DNA from 2 places in the Paenibacillus sp. SAF-068 genome. Region 1 is predicted to be linked to the other one. Evidence: predicted binding sites of a transcription regulator. Region 1 holds the regulator's gene; the other holds the start of a gene.
What was found. The regulator NrdR, encoded in region 1, represses ribonucleotide reductase genes. The targets are predictions, from matches to a motif close to AACACNATATATNGTGTT.
Positions count from the first base shown of each region.

Region 2: a site for NrdR is predicted at 3,493-3,510, ahead of ACTHPG_RS20080 (anaerobic ribonucleoside triphosphate reductase). Genes of this name have one in related genera too.

Region 1 covers NZ_JBQCJX010000001.1:1,078,923-1,087,115, reverse strand. The annotation lists gene ACTHPG_RS04865 (S-layer homology domain-containing protein) at 1-1,899, shown strand, start outside; tRNA gene ACTHPG_RS04860 (tRNA-Ala) at 2,221-2,293, opposite strand; gene nrdR (transcriptional regulator NrdR) at 2,479-2,946, opposite strand; gene ACTHPG_RS04850 (alpha/beta-type small acid-soluble spore protein) at 3,063-3,284, shown strand; gene ACTHPG_RS04845 (lytic transglycosylase domain-containing protein) at 3,374-3,937, opposite strand; gene coaE (dephospho-CoA kinase) at 3,934-4,530, opposite strand; gene ACTHPG_RS04835 (manganese efflux pump) at 4,540-5,313, opposite strand; gene mutM (DNA-formamidopyrimidine glycosylase) at 5,446-6,282, opposite strand; gene polA (DNA polymerase I) at 6,401-8,193, opposite strand, start outside.
Region 2 covers NZ_JBQCJX010000003.1:527,063-535,255, forward strand. The annotation lists gene ACTHPG_RS20070 (methyl-accepting chemotaxis protein) at 1-759, opposite strand, end outside; gene nrdG (anaerobic ribonucleoside-triphosphate reductase activating protein) at 978-1,487, opposite strand; gene ACTHPG_RS20080 (anaerobic ribonucleoside triphosphate reductase) at 1,484-3,445, opposite strand; gene ACTHPG_RS20085 (histidine kinase dimerization/phospho-acceptor domain-containing protein) at 3,928-5,562, shown strand; gene ACTHPG_RS20090 (aldo/keto reductase family protein) at 5,724-6,662, shown strand; gene ACTHPG_RS20095 (GGDEF domain-containing protein) at 6,777-7,901, opposite strand; gene ACTHPG_RS20100 (Fur family transcriptional regulator) at 8,177-8,193, shown strand, end outside.

The DNA.
Region 1 (8,193 bases):
TCCTGGGGCGGTCAGTATACGAACAACCTAGTTAATAGCTATCCCGGCTTTTTCGCCGCAGCCGCCCCTATGGCCCCGGTAAGCGGTTCACCGAACGCGAAGGACAATGATGCTCACAACAACCTGGCCTATTGGATGTTTTTAAATGCTCATAATGTTGGAAGCTACCAGACTAACCTCAATAACTTTATCAATAACAATATGCCGAAAATGATCAACGCGAGGGCTTCGCGCTTTGAGAGTAATGAGGCACTTACGTGGCCCTACAATCAGTTTGATCAGCCGAATCTGAGGCCGAATCCAGCCAACACACCTGTTCTGGCTGATTATATAGCGCATGAAGTTGAAGCGGCGGTTCTTTATAACCAGATCACTATGGGAACTTGGAGTATAGCACCTACGGCGCAGTCCTCTAACTTGCCAGCTTGGAACAACGACTACACAGATGTATTTGATTGGATGTTCGCGCAGAGAAAACCGGTCGTACCCGATACGCCGAGCAGCTTCAAGGCGACAGCAGGTGACGGTCAGGTCACATTGAGCTGGACTACTCCTGCTGACGATGGTGGCAGCGCGATATTGGGCTACAAGGTATGGTATGGCAATATAACACCGATTACATTGGATGCGGCGAAGAACAAGTATACCTTCAACAACCTGACAAACGGCCAAAGCTACAGCTTCAAGATCGTTGCGGTGAACGCCAAGGGAGACGGCGCGGAGATCAGTGTGACGGCGATGCCGACGAAGACGACGACTCCTACCGTACCTGGTTCTGGTGGTACTACAGGCAATACGGGCAACACCGGTAATACAAGCAACGGTGGTAGTACACAAAACACCAACAATACGGGCATCGGGACAGACCCTGGAACTTCAAAATCGACCTACACAGTAAATACACCAAAGGATAAGCCCGCGATAACAGACAAAAACGGCAACACCACTCTACCCGGTGGCGGCGAAATTGCGACCAAAGGCGGGACGAAGATTAAGGTACCCGAAGGCACAACGATAGACTCATACGGTAAGGTGACCATTCCGGCGGACAAGAGCGCCCACGTGGAGCTCCCTAGCAGCAACAGCACAGTGACCATCTCGGGCGGCTCGACGATCGCGAGCGACGGTACGATCACAATAGGCGGCAAAGACGCGCATGTGAATCTGCCAAACGGTAATCAAGTGCATATCCACGGGGGATCGAAGATACGGAGTAGCGGCGCGGTTGTGGTAGGACTGAGCGGCGCAAGAGTAAGCTTAGACAACGGCTTGTCGCTGAACATACGTGAGGGTACGGAGCTGTCGTTCGATGACGCCACCCCAATCGGCTTCCTGGTGGTATCGGGCAACCCTTTCAGGGATGCCAACATAAACGACTGGTTCTACAACGATATCAATTTCGCCTACACATACGATCTTTTCAAAGGTACGACGTCTACGACGTTCTCACCGGGCACCGCAATGACGCGTGCAATGTTCGTGCAAGTATTGACCAATCTGGAGAACGTAAACCTCTCCAGCTATACGGGTTCCCGCTTTAGTGACGTGACGGACGGACAGTGGTACACGGCAGCAGCCGAGTGGGCGGCCGAAAAAGGCATAATCAACGGTACAAACGCAGACCTGTTTGACCCCAATTCACCGATGACACGCGAGCAAATGCTCGTGATACTGTACAACTATATGAAGTACAAAGGCTATGAGATACCTGAAAGCCACTATAAATCCTTCACGGACGAGAGTGAGATTAGCTCCTGGGCATTGGAGGCCGTTCAGGCGCTACAAGGCATGGGCATTGTATTAGGCAAGACGGACAACTTTTTTGCTCCCAAAGCCACTGCCACCCGCGCCGAAGTAGCTACTATCTTTGTAAGATTCGTCGAGTATCTGGTTAACTGAAAGCGTATACAGGAAAATGGAGACCCTTGCGGCTGGACAATATCCAGCCGGAAGGGTCTCCTTGTTTTCAAACTGCACTTTTTTGACAACTCTACAGTCAGGATTTAGAACCTTGTTTTTCACATCTAGAATATTCGTCCCCAAGCTCGTCCCCAAGTCCAAAATTCTACTTCATTAATTCAGTCAGTGAATCAAAAAAACACTAAAAAAACTTTCACTGTGACCATTCGTGTGACCACGACGATAAGAACAAAGCATTTTCTCATAGCAAAAACCCGTCAAACACTAGGAAAGCCTTGTGTTTAGCGGGTTCTTTAGTTATGGAGCCTAGGGGGATCGAACCCCTGACCTCATCGCTGCCAGCGATGCGCTCTCCCAGCTGAGCTAAGGCCCCGGGATATGAAATAGATAACTTGTCCAACACTGCTAACGTTCCACAGGCGACTCCTATATCATATAAAATCCAGCTTTCGCTGTCAATCACTTTTTCAAGATCCAAAGTGATTGGAGAAGAACAACCGATTTCACTGGCACACATGGACTGGAACTCCAGACTGCTCTTCTCCCTTTCCCACTTCACTAATCCTCCAGATCGTCTTTGGACAACAGGGATTTCAGTTCTTTCATGAACATATTGATATCTTTGAACTGGCGATATACCGACGCGAAACGAACATATGCCACTTCATCGACTGGAAACAACTGTTCCATCAATAGCTCGCCAATCTGGCGGCTCTCCACTTCAGCTTCAGCTGTATTACGCAGCGATTTCTCCACTTCAGATACCATCATCTCCAGCGTCTCAACGGAGACTGGACGTTTCTCACAGGCACGAATAAGCCCGCGGAGAATCTTGTCCCGGCTAAACTCTTCCCGGCTGCCATCTTTCTTAATAACGATCAGTGGAGTCTCCTCAATCATCTCAAACGTTGTAAATCTTCGGGCACACTGCTCACACTCACGGCGACGACGAATGGATTTTGCTTCGTTGGCCGGACGCGAATCAAGCACTTTGGTACCCATATAACCGCAATAAGGACACTTCAAATCAGATCACTTCCCACGTTTTACTTTTTACCACATATTCCCTGTCTTGATTTTGTAATGAAAAATGCATTGCCGAGACATAATACTTTTACCAACTCACGAGGAGGTGAACAGCAATGGCACAAAGCAACGGTAACTCCAACAACCTGGTGGTAACTAAAGCTTCCGCAGCACTCGAGCAAATGAAATATGAAGTTGCTCAAGAACTCGGAATCAGCATTCCACAAGACGGATACCAAGGTAACATGACTTCTTACGAGAACGGTTCGATCGGTGGATACATCACGAAGCGTCTGGTAACAATTGCAGAACAGCAATTGGCAGGTCAATACCAATAATATCTGCATCGTAACGTAATACGCTACACAGAGGAGCATGGAGCGGCCGGTGAATAACCGGCCTGCTCTGTGCTTCTACTTATATATACTCAGAACGTATTATAGATCTTTACATACTGATTATAATAGTAAATAACCCTTTGTACATAGTGACGCGTCTCACCAAACGGAATATCCTTCACCGTATCGATCGAGCCATCCCATACACCATCTCTAAGCCAACTATTTACCTTGCCTGGACCTGCATTATAGGCAGCGATCATGACCACTTCATTGCCCTCAAATTGATCGGACAGATTACGCAGATACCATGTGCCTAATTGAATATTTCGTTCAGGCTCATGCTTTAATTCATCCAGCGAAGTTTCGGGAATTTTGGCTTGCTCCAGTATCCAATTGGCCGTGTCCGGCATCAGTTGCATGAGCCCGATGGCACCGCGTTTGGATTCCTTGCTTGTCTTGAAATTGGTCTCCACCTTAATGATCGAAGCAATCAGAAACGGATCAACCTCATAACTCTGAGACTGGGCACGAATCTCTTCCTTATAATGGATCGGATAGAACCATGCCATCCAGTTTGTATTCAGAAACAACACCAATACAAAGGACACAAACATCAACAGCAGTACTCGTTTCTTGCGCAATATTCTCATAACAAACCCTTACGCTGTAGATATGAGTCAATTTGCTGCTCCGTCTCAGTCCATAAACCACTGTTGTCAATTACAATATCTGCCAGCTTCTTTTTGCGCTCAATATCCATCTGTACATCCATCCGGGCCTCAGCCTGTTCTGCAGTCATTCCATCCCGACTCATCAAGCGATCGCGTTGGACCGATCTGGGAACATAAACAACCATAACTTCCTCGAAACCCTCTTCCAGACCCGACTCGTACAGCAAAGGAATATCAGATACCACAAGTTTATCCGGATGTTGCACCCGGTATGCGGCAGCCCGTTCACGCATCTCTCGACGGATCGCCGGATGTGTGATCGCCTCTAATGCCTTTCGTTCCTCAGGTTGTTTGAAAACAATACTTCCAAGCTTTTTCCGATCCAGTGTTCCATCTTCATTCAGTATGGCTTGTCCGAACCGCTTAACAGCGGCGGCCAACACGGGATGCCCGGGCATCATAACTTCCCGGGCAATAACGTCTGCATCGATGAGCAACGCTCCCTTACTGGCGAGATAGGCGGAAACACTGCTTTTGCCTGTCGCGATCCCGCCGGTTAAGCCTATATTCATCGTTTCACCTCATAACAGCTTCATTATTCCCATAATCATTAACAATAGTGCTGGCAATACAGAGAGTCTTCGCATCCAGCGCAGCGCTGAGAATCGCAGACCAACCTTCATGCCGAGTGACAGAAATGCCCCACTAAACAGTGCAATAATGAGTGCTGTCCATAGTGTAGGGAATCCCAAAAGCGCTGCTCCCAAACCTGCTCCAAACGCATCGAGAGACAAGGCAATACCAAGCCACATCGCTTCCTGGGCCGATATGCTCCCCGAGTTATCCATATCGGCCTTGGAGGGACTGCGAAGAATCTGAATGACAACACCCAGCTTACGCAGCTCCAGTGTAAATACCATGCGTTCCAGCGAACCGCCTGAAGCCGACTGCTCCAGATCCAGGGCAAGCACCTGATTCCGGCCTTTTGAATCCGTCAGTGTCTCTTGAGTTTCACCAACACCAGTTACCTTTGTTTCTGCTCCCTCACCCGATCTAGTGTCTGTTTCCTGCTGTTCTTTGCCTTGCTTTCGAATAAGTTGCAACAGTGACCATGCACCAATGCCAATCAATATAACGGCTCCCACAATAGAAGCGATATCCGGTGACACCACATGGGACAACAGCACACCAACTTGCATCGACAAGGCAATAACCAATCCCGAACAGATCGAAATAACAGCGATAGATAACAGGGGAATCTTAGTCCTCCGTAACCCATATGTAATCCCGACTCCAAAACCATCTAAACTAAGCGCCAAAGCAAGCGCCAGCAATGAAATAAAATGATGCAGCACCCCGGATTCCTCCTCTGTGCGGTACTCGTGCCAACTGAAGATGCCAGTATGGGTATACGCCCGCTTATTTCTGCCATATCAGTATATGGAGGGAGGAATCCAAGGGTGCTATGATTTCATCATTTCGTTCATTCAGTTCATGTTCAGCGGCTGACAGTTCGGACAAAAATGCGTACCACGGCCACCTACCACCGTTTTTTCGATTAACGTACCACATGTTGCACAAGGCTCTGATTTGCGTCCATAGATTTTCAATTGATGCTGGAACATCCCCATCTCACCCTGTCCATTCACATAGGACTTGATGGAAGATCCACCTGCATTCACTGCATCTTGCAACGTAGCCACAATCGCTTCATGGAGCACGGTTAACTGAGCTTCGGTCAGTGTCTTGGCGATGGTCTCGGGATGGATGCCTGCGCGAAATAGGGCCTCGTCCACATAAATATTCCCGATGCCGACCACATATGCCTGATTTAACAGTACAGCCTTGATTTTGGTTGTGCGCTTGCCAACCGCCTCGCGGAATGCAGTTACTGTAAAGTCCGGATCAAGCGGCTCCAGTCCCAGCTTCAGCAAAGGTTTGGACACCAGTTCCTCCCCTGTGTTGAACAGATGCATCGTACCGAACTGACGCACATCCTTATAACGCAATTCCGTACCATCATTAAAATGGAAGATCACATGGGTATGCTTCTCCACATCTTCATGCTGCTCGTACACACCGTACCTTCCCTCCATCCGCAGATGGGAGACAAGCACCAGCCCGTCCAGCAAAATACGCAAAAACTTGCCTCGACGCTCCACCCCGATTACGGTATGTCCCGCCAGTTCCAGTGCAAATGCATCTATATCGTCCGGCCGCTGAATAATCCGCGGCAAGCTAACGGTAACATGATCAATCGTTTTGCCTACAATAAGTTGATTCAATGTTCTTCTGACTGTTTCGACTTCCGGTAATTCCGGCATGATGTTCTCACCTCCCCTATATTATAACGGAAGATGGCGCTCAGCGGGACCCTTTTCTTATATCGAAAACATGGAAAGGGCTAATGTAAAATACCGGAAAAACCGCGCGGGGCGTGGTTTACTTCGCTTCGTACCAGTTATCACCAAAGCTGACTTCTGCTTTCAGCGGAACCGAGAGTTCCAATGCTTTTTCCATGACAGCAGGCACAAGTTCTTTCATCAGTTCCAATTCATCGGCAGGCACTTCGAATACAAGTTCATCGTGCACTTGAAGCAACATACGACTCTTCAACTCGCGTTCCCGCAGCGCTTCATCCATCTGTACCATGGCCAGTTTGATGATGTCTGCCGCAGTTCCCTGAATAGGTGTATTCATTGCCGTACGCTCAGCGAAGGAACGCAGATTGAAGTTGCTGGCATTAATCTCTGGCAGGTAGCGACGTCGTTCCAACAACGTTTTAACGTATCCATCCTGGCGAGCTTCCTTCACAATATCGTCCATATATCGGCGCACACCCTGGAAGACTTCAAAATACTGATCGATAAACTGTGCAGCCTCTTTACGCGTAATATGCAAATTCTGAGACAAACCATAATCACTTATTCCATACACAATACCAAAGTTAACTGCCTTGGCGGAACGACGCATATCCCCATCCACATCTTCAGGCTTCACGCCAAATACATCCGAAGCGGTCTTTGTATGAATATCCATATCATTGACAAACGCTTCCTTCAAGCGCTCATCGTCCGAAATATGTGCCAGTACACGCAGTTCAATCTGGGAATAGTCTGCTGCCAAAATGGACCATCCTGGCTCGGAAGGAACAAATACCTTCCGGATTTTGCGACCTTCTTCCATCCGAATCGGAATGTTCTGCAAGTTTGGAAATTGACTGCTAAGTCGTCCCGTTGCAGCAATGGTCTGACGATAATACGTATGCACCTTGCCATCCCGATCAGAAATCTCTTTAAGCAAGCCCTCCACATAAGTGGATTGCAGCTTGGCAAGCTGACGATATTGCAGAATATGTTTGACCACATCATTATAAGGAGCCAACTTTTCCAATACTTCAGCATCTGTGGAGTAGCCCGTTTTTGTTTTTTTCACCACTGGCAAACCCAGTCTATCAAATAAAATCTCGCCCAGCTGCTTCGGTGAATTCAGATTGAATTCCGTTCCTGAAAGCTTGTAGATCTCCGCCATCAACCTGCTAATCTGTTCTTCAAACTCACTGCCCAGAGCCTGCAGGTCGGATGTATTGGCCTTGATTCCCTGTTTCTCCATGTCCGCCAATATGCGTGACAACGGCATCTCAAGCTCGTGGAAGAGCGAGTTCATCTCATCGCCCGCCAGTGCCTGTTCCTGAAGTGGAATAATCGCTGCGACTGCAGCAGCTTTGCGGCACAGGAAATCGCCGAGTATCTCTACTTCCGGCACCTTATACTTGGCCCCTTTGCCCATAACCGTGTCATCCTCCACGAGGGAAGGCAGACCATACTTGGTTGTGAGTCCACTAATCGTCTGGTTGGATTCCGTTGGATCAAGCAGATACGCTGCCAGTTGTACATCAAATGATGCGCCAGCGAATTCAATACCATGTGCATGAAGGGCCAGGTCTACACGATGAAGATCATACCCGCGCTTTGGTTGCTCTGAATTACCAAGCCATTCCCGTACCGGAGCAGCAGCATCGGAATGAAGCACTTCGGGAGATATGAACGTATAGGTTCCAGCGGAACCTACAGCAAGTCCAATCAGTTTCGCTTGGTGCGGGTTATCCCCATGTGTCTCCACGTGCAGTACATCAATGGAATCCAGAGAACTAAACAGCTCACTGATGTTGTCCTCTGTTGCAATGGAGGATTCTACCTCGGCAGCAGGGACCGCTTCCTGTTCAGAACCGATGC
Region 2 (8,193 bases), on a different contig from region 1:
CATAAAATTGTTAACCAGTTCGGCCTGTTCTTGAGAACTCGCAGTGATCTCACCAAGTTCATTCTCCATGCCTTGTATGGATTGCCGGACCGAGAGAAGAGAATCTTCAATACGGGCCGTTGCTTCTTTGGTATCCACAGACAGTTTGCGAATTTCTTTGGCAACAACGCCAAAACCTGCACCTGCTTCACCGACACGAGCAGCTTCAATGGCTGCATTCAATCCAAGCAGATTGGTTTGTTCGGAGATTTCACGAATGAAGCTGGCGACTTGAGTTACATTTCCTGATTTCTGTACGGCTTGTTTGGAGTTGTTCCGAATCTCTTCGGTTGTGGCACTGAGTTCCTCAGAGTGTGCGGCCACGTGCTGTACACTGTCAATTAATTGGTTGGTCAAATTCTCGGTAGCATCCATGAGCTGTTGCAGCTGGTCCTGGTCATCCATACTGTAGAGGAGATTGAACAGGGCGATGACTTCACCTTGCTCATTTTTAATGGGGATAAAAGCCACGTCAAACGGAACACCGAATAAATCTTTAGGGTAGTGATCGAAGCGTTTGACTGTACCGCCGTTGAGATCAGCAAAATTTCGATTTCCATCCAACAGAGGGTCTCCAGGTTGATAATTCAGTTGTTTTAACGATTCCCCTGCTGAGAAATATAAGAATTTTTCATGATCAATAACGGAAAGGGTTACATCCTGACGAATCGTATCTCGAAAGAAAGGCATACATGTAATTAATGCTTGAACAATATCCATATAAAAGATGATTCCTCCCTGGTTACCTTATGTAAACGGTCTAATTTTTAAATGCTAAAATAATAACTACCTATATAATATATCATCATGCAATAGAGAAGGAAGTAGCGAGATTGGATAAAACATATTCTACATACAAGGCCGCTATACGCCAAAAAGACACGAGTCCGCCGGGGGACTCATGTCTTAATAATTGGGGAGGGGAGTACAATTAATGTTTAGGACGTACTAAGCTGCATCGTAACGATAGTTCGAGTGGCTCGTGTTGCATTAACATCAATCAAACGTTGATTCCGACTTCCGCGGAAGGGCAGGGAGACATCACGCTCTGCTTCAACATATCGCCCGTCAATAATGACGTCGCACAATCGGGCAAGTTCTGCTCTTGCAGGATCGGTGACCAGTTCTTCATATTCGAATCCCGTGTAGGCCCATACCGTCAGATCAGGACGTGCAGTGCGGAGCTGCTGAACCCATGACGTACATTCTGCTGCCGAGAAAAAGGGATCCCCGCCACATAACGTAACGCCATCCAGCAACGGATGGGTCGTCACTTCATACAGAATTTGCTGCTGCCGCTCCTCTGTAAAGGGCTCACCCGCTCGAAAGCTCCACGAATCCGGACTGAAGCAGCCCGGACAGGCGTGGCGACATCCGCTGATGAACAACACGGCACGCAGACCTGTCCCTTCATTGACCGATTCGGGAATGTATCCATACAGATTCACCGGTGTTTCACCCGATCCCGTACTTCGGCCTGCTTCGCAGCATTGAAGCGGACTTTGTAATCTCCGGTCAGATAGCCCGTTACACGGCGTAACCGCTGGAAGTGTACATGGTCCTCATGAACTTCACAATGTGGGCATACATCCCCGATAACCCCTTCATAACCACATGCAGGACAGCGATCAATGGGATGGTTAATGGAAAAATAACCGATATCCTGCGCCAGTGCATATTGCACGATTCGCAGGAAAGCTGTGGTGTTGGCTCGAACGTTACCGTCCAGCTCCACATAGGAGATTGCGCCTGCATTGCATAACGTATGGAACGGGGCCTCCAGTTCAATCTTCCGATAAGCTGGAAGGGTATGATAGACCGGGATATGGAATGAGTTCGTATAATACTCCCGATCATTAACTCCTGGAATGAGGCCATAACGTTCTCTGTCGATCTTCGTGAATTTGCCGGATAACCCTTCCGCAGGTGTGGCAAACAGGGTGATATTCAGGTTATGCTGCTCGCTCATCCGGTCACAGAACTCTCGCATGGTCCGAATAACGTTGAGCGCTTCGCGATGTACATGAGGGTCCTGCCCATGATGGCGTCCATAGAGAGCTGTCATGCATTCAGCGAGACCGATAAAACCAAGGGATAACGTTCCGTGCTTTAATAGATCGGCAACGGGCTCGCTTGGGGCAAGCTGTTCTCCACCTTCCCATACACCCTCGCGCATCATGAAGTCCGATGCCTTGGCAGGCTGTGCTGTCTGAATGCGGTAGCGATGCAGCAGACCAGAAGCGGCATTATGCATCACGGATTCCAAAGCAGTGTAGAATCCAGCCCGATCCGCAACAGCTCTGGCACCTTGGCAGATGCCAAACCGGATACCCAGCTTGACCAGATTAATGGTGTTGAAGGACAGATTTCCTTTACCGCTTTGACGATTGCGGCCAAATCGGTCAGCCAGTGTACGTGTGCGGCATCCCATAGTTGCGATAATCGTATCCGGATCTTCCGGATGATAATAAGGCAGATTGAAAGAGGCATCCACATTGACAAAGTTAGGATACATCCGCCGGGATGAACAGGTGACTGCGAGGCGGAACAAGTCATAGTTCGGCTCTCCTTGAGCCTGATTGATCCCCTGTTTACATTGGAAAATATGTTGAGGGAACACGGGTGTTTCCCCGTTGCCCAGGCCACGAATCGTTGCTTCGAGCAATGAACGTGATATCAACCGTCCTTCCGCAGAAGTACATAATCCATAATTCAGTGATGTGAATGGAATCTGGCCACCCGCCCGGCTGCTCATCGTATTCAAGTTGTGAATCAGTGATTCAGCAGCTTGTCCTGTCTCCAGTTCAGTCTCCTCATAGGCGAATGCATATGCTCGTGGGCACTGGTTCTTCGCTTCGATGCTGTCCAGATAAAGCTGTTCATCTTCAAGCAAGACATGCTCACCAAAGAGGCGTTGCCCTTTGCGATAATGTTTGCGGAACGATCGCTGTACATAAGGGGCCAAATCCCAGTCAATCTTATTGGCCGATACCCCGCCATACTGACTGTTCTGCTGGGATTGGAAGATGATCGCAACCAAAGCCATGGCAGACATGATCGTCTGAGGTGTGCGAACCGATCCGTTGCCTGTATTGAAACCCGTGGCAAGAAGACGGTCAAACGGGATAAAGATGCAGTTGGTTGTTCCAAGGGCATACTGATCCAGATCATGAACATACAGATCCCCGTTCTCCACAGCTTGGGCAAGCTCTTCCGGCAACACATGACGTAGAGCATGCCACTTGGCGGTCTCCGAACCGAGCCTGCTCATTTTTCCGCTGAAGGAGTCCCCGTTCAGATTCGCATTTTCCCTCAGCGTATCGGCGTCTTCTGCGCCAATAATTCGTCTTCCCAGGTCGGATAATAGATCGGATGCCGGTGGAGTGGCATACTCAAGCATGTTCATGTAAGTTTCCTCCTAAAATGATTTTGAATATCATTCAATTCACGTTAAATACTATATGTAGATTTATATTATCCATTTATAAACTATATGTGGTTTTTTGGGTGTGATAATGGTCACACCCCTTAGTGGGCAAAGTGGACTTTCCTTTACTTGCTGTGGATAAAGGTTCCCAAAGTCTGAGTAGAAGCGTATAATTTCTAGTTATCCTGCAAGGATAATAATCGAACTGAGACAAGATGGACTGTAACCAATCTGAAAAGGCGATTTGCAAACCATTTTCCGTAGTTAAGTCATCAGTTTAAGACCTGCAATTGTCCAAAAACGGGCCATGGGCAGGGAGTATGATTCTCTTTTACTTCTACGGTGTTAATCATATAAGTATAGATTGTGACAGCTATTCGGATTGTTGATGAACCCCTGTACGTGATTAAACGTTCTGATATACAGATTTGAAAGTGCAGCTAAGATAAGAGGGGTGAATCATGGGAACGGCAGAAGGCATTACGAGAGGCTTCTATGAAGATATAAAGGAAGCAGCGGCCCATATCGTAGACGTATTAAGCGGTATATTGAAGGTCAATACCATCTTTGTTGCCACAAATGACGGGGTGACCAATGTCATTTTGGAGGCCTTTAACCGTACGGAAGAGTTGATTGTGAAGGGCAGTGTGCTTTCTTTTAACGAATCATATTGCAGTCTGGTATTAAGAGACAAAAGCAGTATTCTTACCATCCAGGACACATGTGAAAACCCAATGACACGTTCCATGAACGTTACGAGCGGGCTTGGGAATCGTTTCTTCGTGGGCGTACCGATCATGAGAAGATCTGGTGAGGCATTCGGAACGATATGTCTAATGGATGATCCTGGTTATGTGATCAGCGAAACGGACATGAAGACACTGAACGCGATGGCTGTATTCCTGGGCTATGTTGTGGATCTGGAAAGCACGTTGCATGTTCAGGAGCGAAAGTTGAGTCATTCGGAACAAATCCAAGAACAACTCCAGGCAGAGAAAGAACGTGCCGAATCGGAGGCCATGACCAAAGCGCAGATGCTCAAGCTAATGAGTCACGAGATTCGCAATCCACTGAACGGTATTCTGGGACTGACAGATCTGATGCGCACTCCGGATATGTCGGAGGAGCAGTCGGAATATGTGAATATGATTGAGACGAGCGGCAATATTCTACTCTCCCTGCTGAATAATATGATGAATTTCAATATCAATGAAGCAGGTAGAACGGTTATACATGATGATCCGTTCGATCTCGTTGGCACCATTGAGAATACCGTGTATCTCTATGCCGGAATTGCGACGGGCAAGAACATTGAGCTGGGACTAAATCTTGAACTGAATGTGTCCCAAGTGTTCGTGGGTGATGAAGTCAAGATTGGACAGTTGCTTGCACATGTCATCCAATATGCTCTGGATTCAACGCGTGAAGGTTCGGTTCTGATCACAGCAGTAGTGAACGGAGAAGAATCTGAGGAGACCGGTACCCTTCAGCTCAGGGTGAAGTACACGGGTCAGATGTTATCGGACAAGAAGACCCCAACCTTGAGCCAAGACGAAAATTTCAATATTCAAAAACTGATTGGAAGCAATCTGGGTTTGGCTGTAAGCCAGAATCTTGCCATCCTCATGCATGGCCGCATACAGGTGAGCAGTGTGAAGGAAAACGAGACGGAATTCAACATCTCCCTTCCGTTGCGCAGATATTGGGAGTTACCTCAACTGGCAAGTGTTCAGCAAAGGTTAAAAGGCAGCAAGGTCCTGCTTGTCAAAGACCCTGACATTCTGCAAGGCGTCTCTTCCCTGATGCGCAGGTGGGAGATGGATGTACACATGACCTCAGGGTTGACATTAGCGCATGATTGGATCAAGGAAGGACTCAAGCCGGATGTAGCCGTTGTGGATATGGGCCTTCTGGAGGGCGGAGCAGTTGATTTTGTACATGAGCTGAAGCAGGGAACCGAGAATCTGCCTGTCCTTGTCCTTATTCCTTATGGGATGCATATTGAATTGCACGAAGCAGAAGCTTTTGATGCTGTTCTGACCAAGCCGGTTAGACAGGCTGATCTGTTGAATGCATTAAGTATTACTCTGCCTTAAATCATGATCAGATGATAAACCTTGATTTGGCGCACCTGGCAATAGGTGCGCTTCTTTTCATTTTCCATTTTCTGAGCTAAAGCCCTTTTCATCCGGGCTGGTTACGTTACAATAGAATATGAACTTCATCTTTATAACCAATAGAGGAGGATATGCAATCAATGGATTATCGCAGATTAGGTGGAAGCGGACTGAAAGTAAGCGAGATCAGCCTGGGAAGCTGGCTGACGTACGGAGGGTATGTGGAACGTGAAAATGCGGTGAAATCAATTGAAACTGCATTCGATGAAGGCATTAACTTTTTTGATACAGCCAATGTATATGAACGGGGTGCAGCAGAAGAACTGCTCGGGCAGACGCTCAAAGCGTATTCCCGTGACTCTTATGTACTTGCAACCAAAGTATTTGGCAAAATGGGTGATGGTCCGAATGACCAGGGGCTGTCGCGTAAACATATCAAGGAGCAATGTGAAGCCAGCCTAAAGCGCCTGGGCGTTGAATATGTGGATATCTACTACTGCCATCGTTATCATACCGAAACACCGATAGAAGAAACACTCCGTGCACTGGATGATCTGGTGCGTCAAGGCAAAGTGTTATATGTAGGCGTCAGCCAGTGGACTGCGGCTCAGATGGAAGATGCATTGGGTACAGCAGACCGTCTGCTTCTGGATCGTATCGTGGTCAATCAGCCGGTGTACAACATGTTTGACCGATACATCGAAAATGAGATTATCCCGCTCGGTGAACGTAAAGGCATCGGACAAGTCGTATACTCCCCGCTTGCTCAAGGTCTATTGACCGGGAAATATACATCCGTCTCCGATATCCCGGAGAATAGCCGTGCGGCTAAGCTAGGATGGGATGAAGGAAAGATCAATGCGGATCGCATCGGGAAAGTTCGTCAACTGATTGAAGTGGCGGACAAGCTCGATCTGAAGGTTGGCCAACTGGCCCTGGCCTGGATTCTGCGCCAAAGCAATGTATCCAGTGCACTTGTAGGGGCAAGTCGTCCCGAGCAGGTCAAAGAGAATGCAGCTGCATCAGGCGTGAAGCTGGATGCTGCCATTGTCGAGGAGATTGAGAGCATCCTTGCCTGATCTTCTGTTATAGGCTACAAGCTGAGATGATATGCAATAGTCCATAAAGCAAGGGATGTCCTGTCCGCCTGAATAGGCCAACAAGACATCCTTTTTTTTGATCGCGTTGAACGGTTAGATCCCATTTTTAAGTGTAAGAGACAAGGAGCGAAAAGGTAAGGCACACACGCGGTTACGCCCTGTATTCTTGGCTTCGTATAGAGCGCGGTCGGCCTGTTCGAAAAAGTCGTCATCGTCATGAGTATCACAATGATCCGGATACACGGCTACACCAATGGAGATGGTCAGACGTGTCGTGTGGCCGTCGGGCAGAGCAAAATGGTATTTCTCTACTGACTGGCGGATAGATTCAGCAGTAGCCATTGCCTGACGGTTTCCACAGTCGAGCAAGAGAATGGCGAATTCTTCCCCGCCGTTTCGTGACACAATATCGGCAGATCGGGCATGCTCAACGAGCAGTTGTCCAAGTTGCTTCAGGACCGCATCGCCGGCAGAATGACCATACGTGTCGTTTACTTTTTTGAACCGGTCAATATCAATGGCAAGCAAGGACAGCTTTTGCTGGTAATCACGCGCACGCTGAAGTTCCAGTTGAAGTGATTTTTCGAACTGTCGTCGATTGCTAAGATTGGTAAGATGATCGGTAGATGCTCTTCTCTCCAAAAGGAATAACATCTCATTGGATTTATTGATGAATTCTGCGATGATAAAGATAAATATTCCACCGACGAAGGAAATGGTCATTTGTAACGGATATACCTTCATTAATGAATTCATGCTGTCTGTATTTAACATAAGGATGATAAAGATTAACGTTATGCCGAGCAGATTCATCGTAATAATTTTGGTTAGTCGGGACCAGGAAGCATAAGCGAAATATACACCGGATAGTCCGATCAGAGTCATAACAAATCCTGCATCGATGGCAGAGGATGACATGCCGAACATCAGAATTCGAAGGACCGAGATCACAAGTCCCGTAACGACCGAAGCCATTCCTCCCAGATATACTGCTGCGGTAACGATGGCCAGATGCCGTAGATCTACAATTGTCGTCTCGTTCAGAGGGAAGGAATAGTTCATGAGAACTGTGCCATATATGCCGAATAATAAGCCGCCGATCAACTGAACACGTAATGAGGGAAAAGGCAATCGGATTCTATAGAACTTGGCGATGATCCCGGACACATACATAAACGTAATCATGACACAGATATTGATGAAAAACGTGCTTAACAACCGACATTCCCCCTTTATACGCACATCCCTATATTTTATCTGAAAAATGGTGCTGTAGCGAACCATATTATCCCAAATTATCGAGGGGATTAATGGGAAAGGTGTTTTTAATTCCATATCCGGATGGCTGGCGTGCATATTGACTTCAATATACAATCAGATTTATACTTAATCTAAATCAAAATGTATTCCTTCTTTTTTGGGAAAACCATCATAAGCAGAAGATCGGTGTCTGATTTCATATAAAATGGATCAATAATAAAGGAGAAATGGTTGTGAGAACTTTAAATCT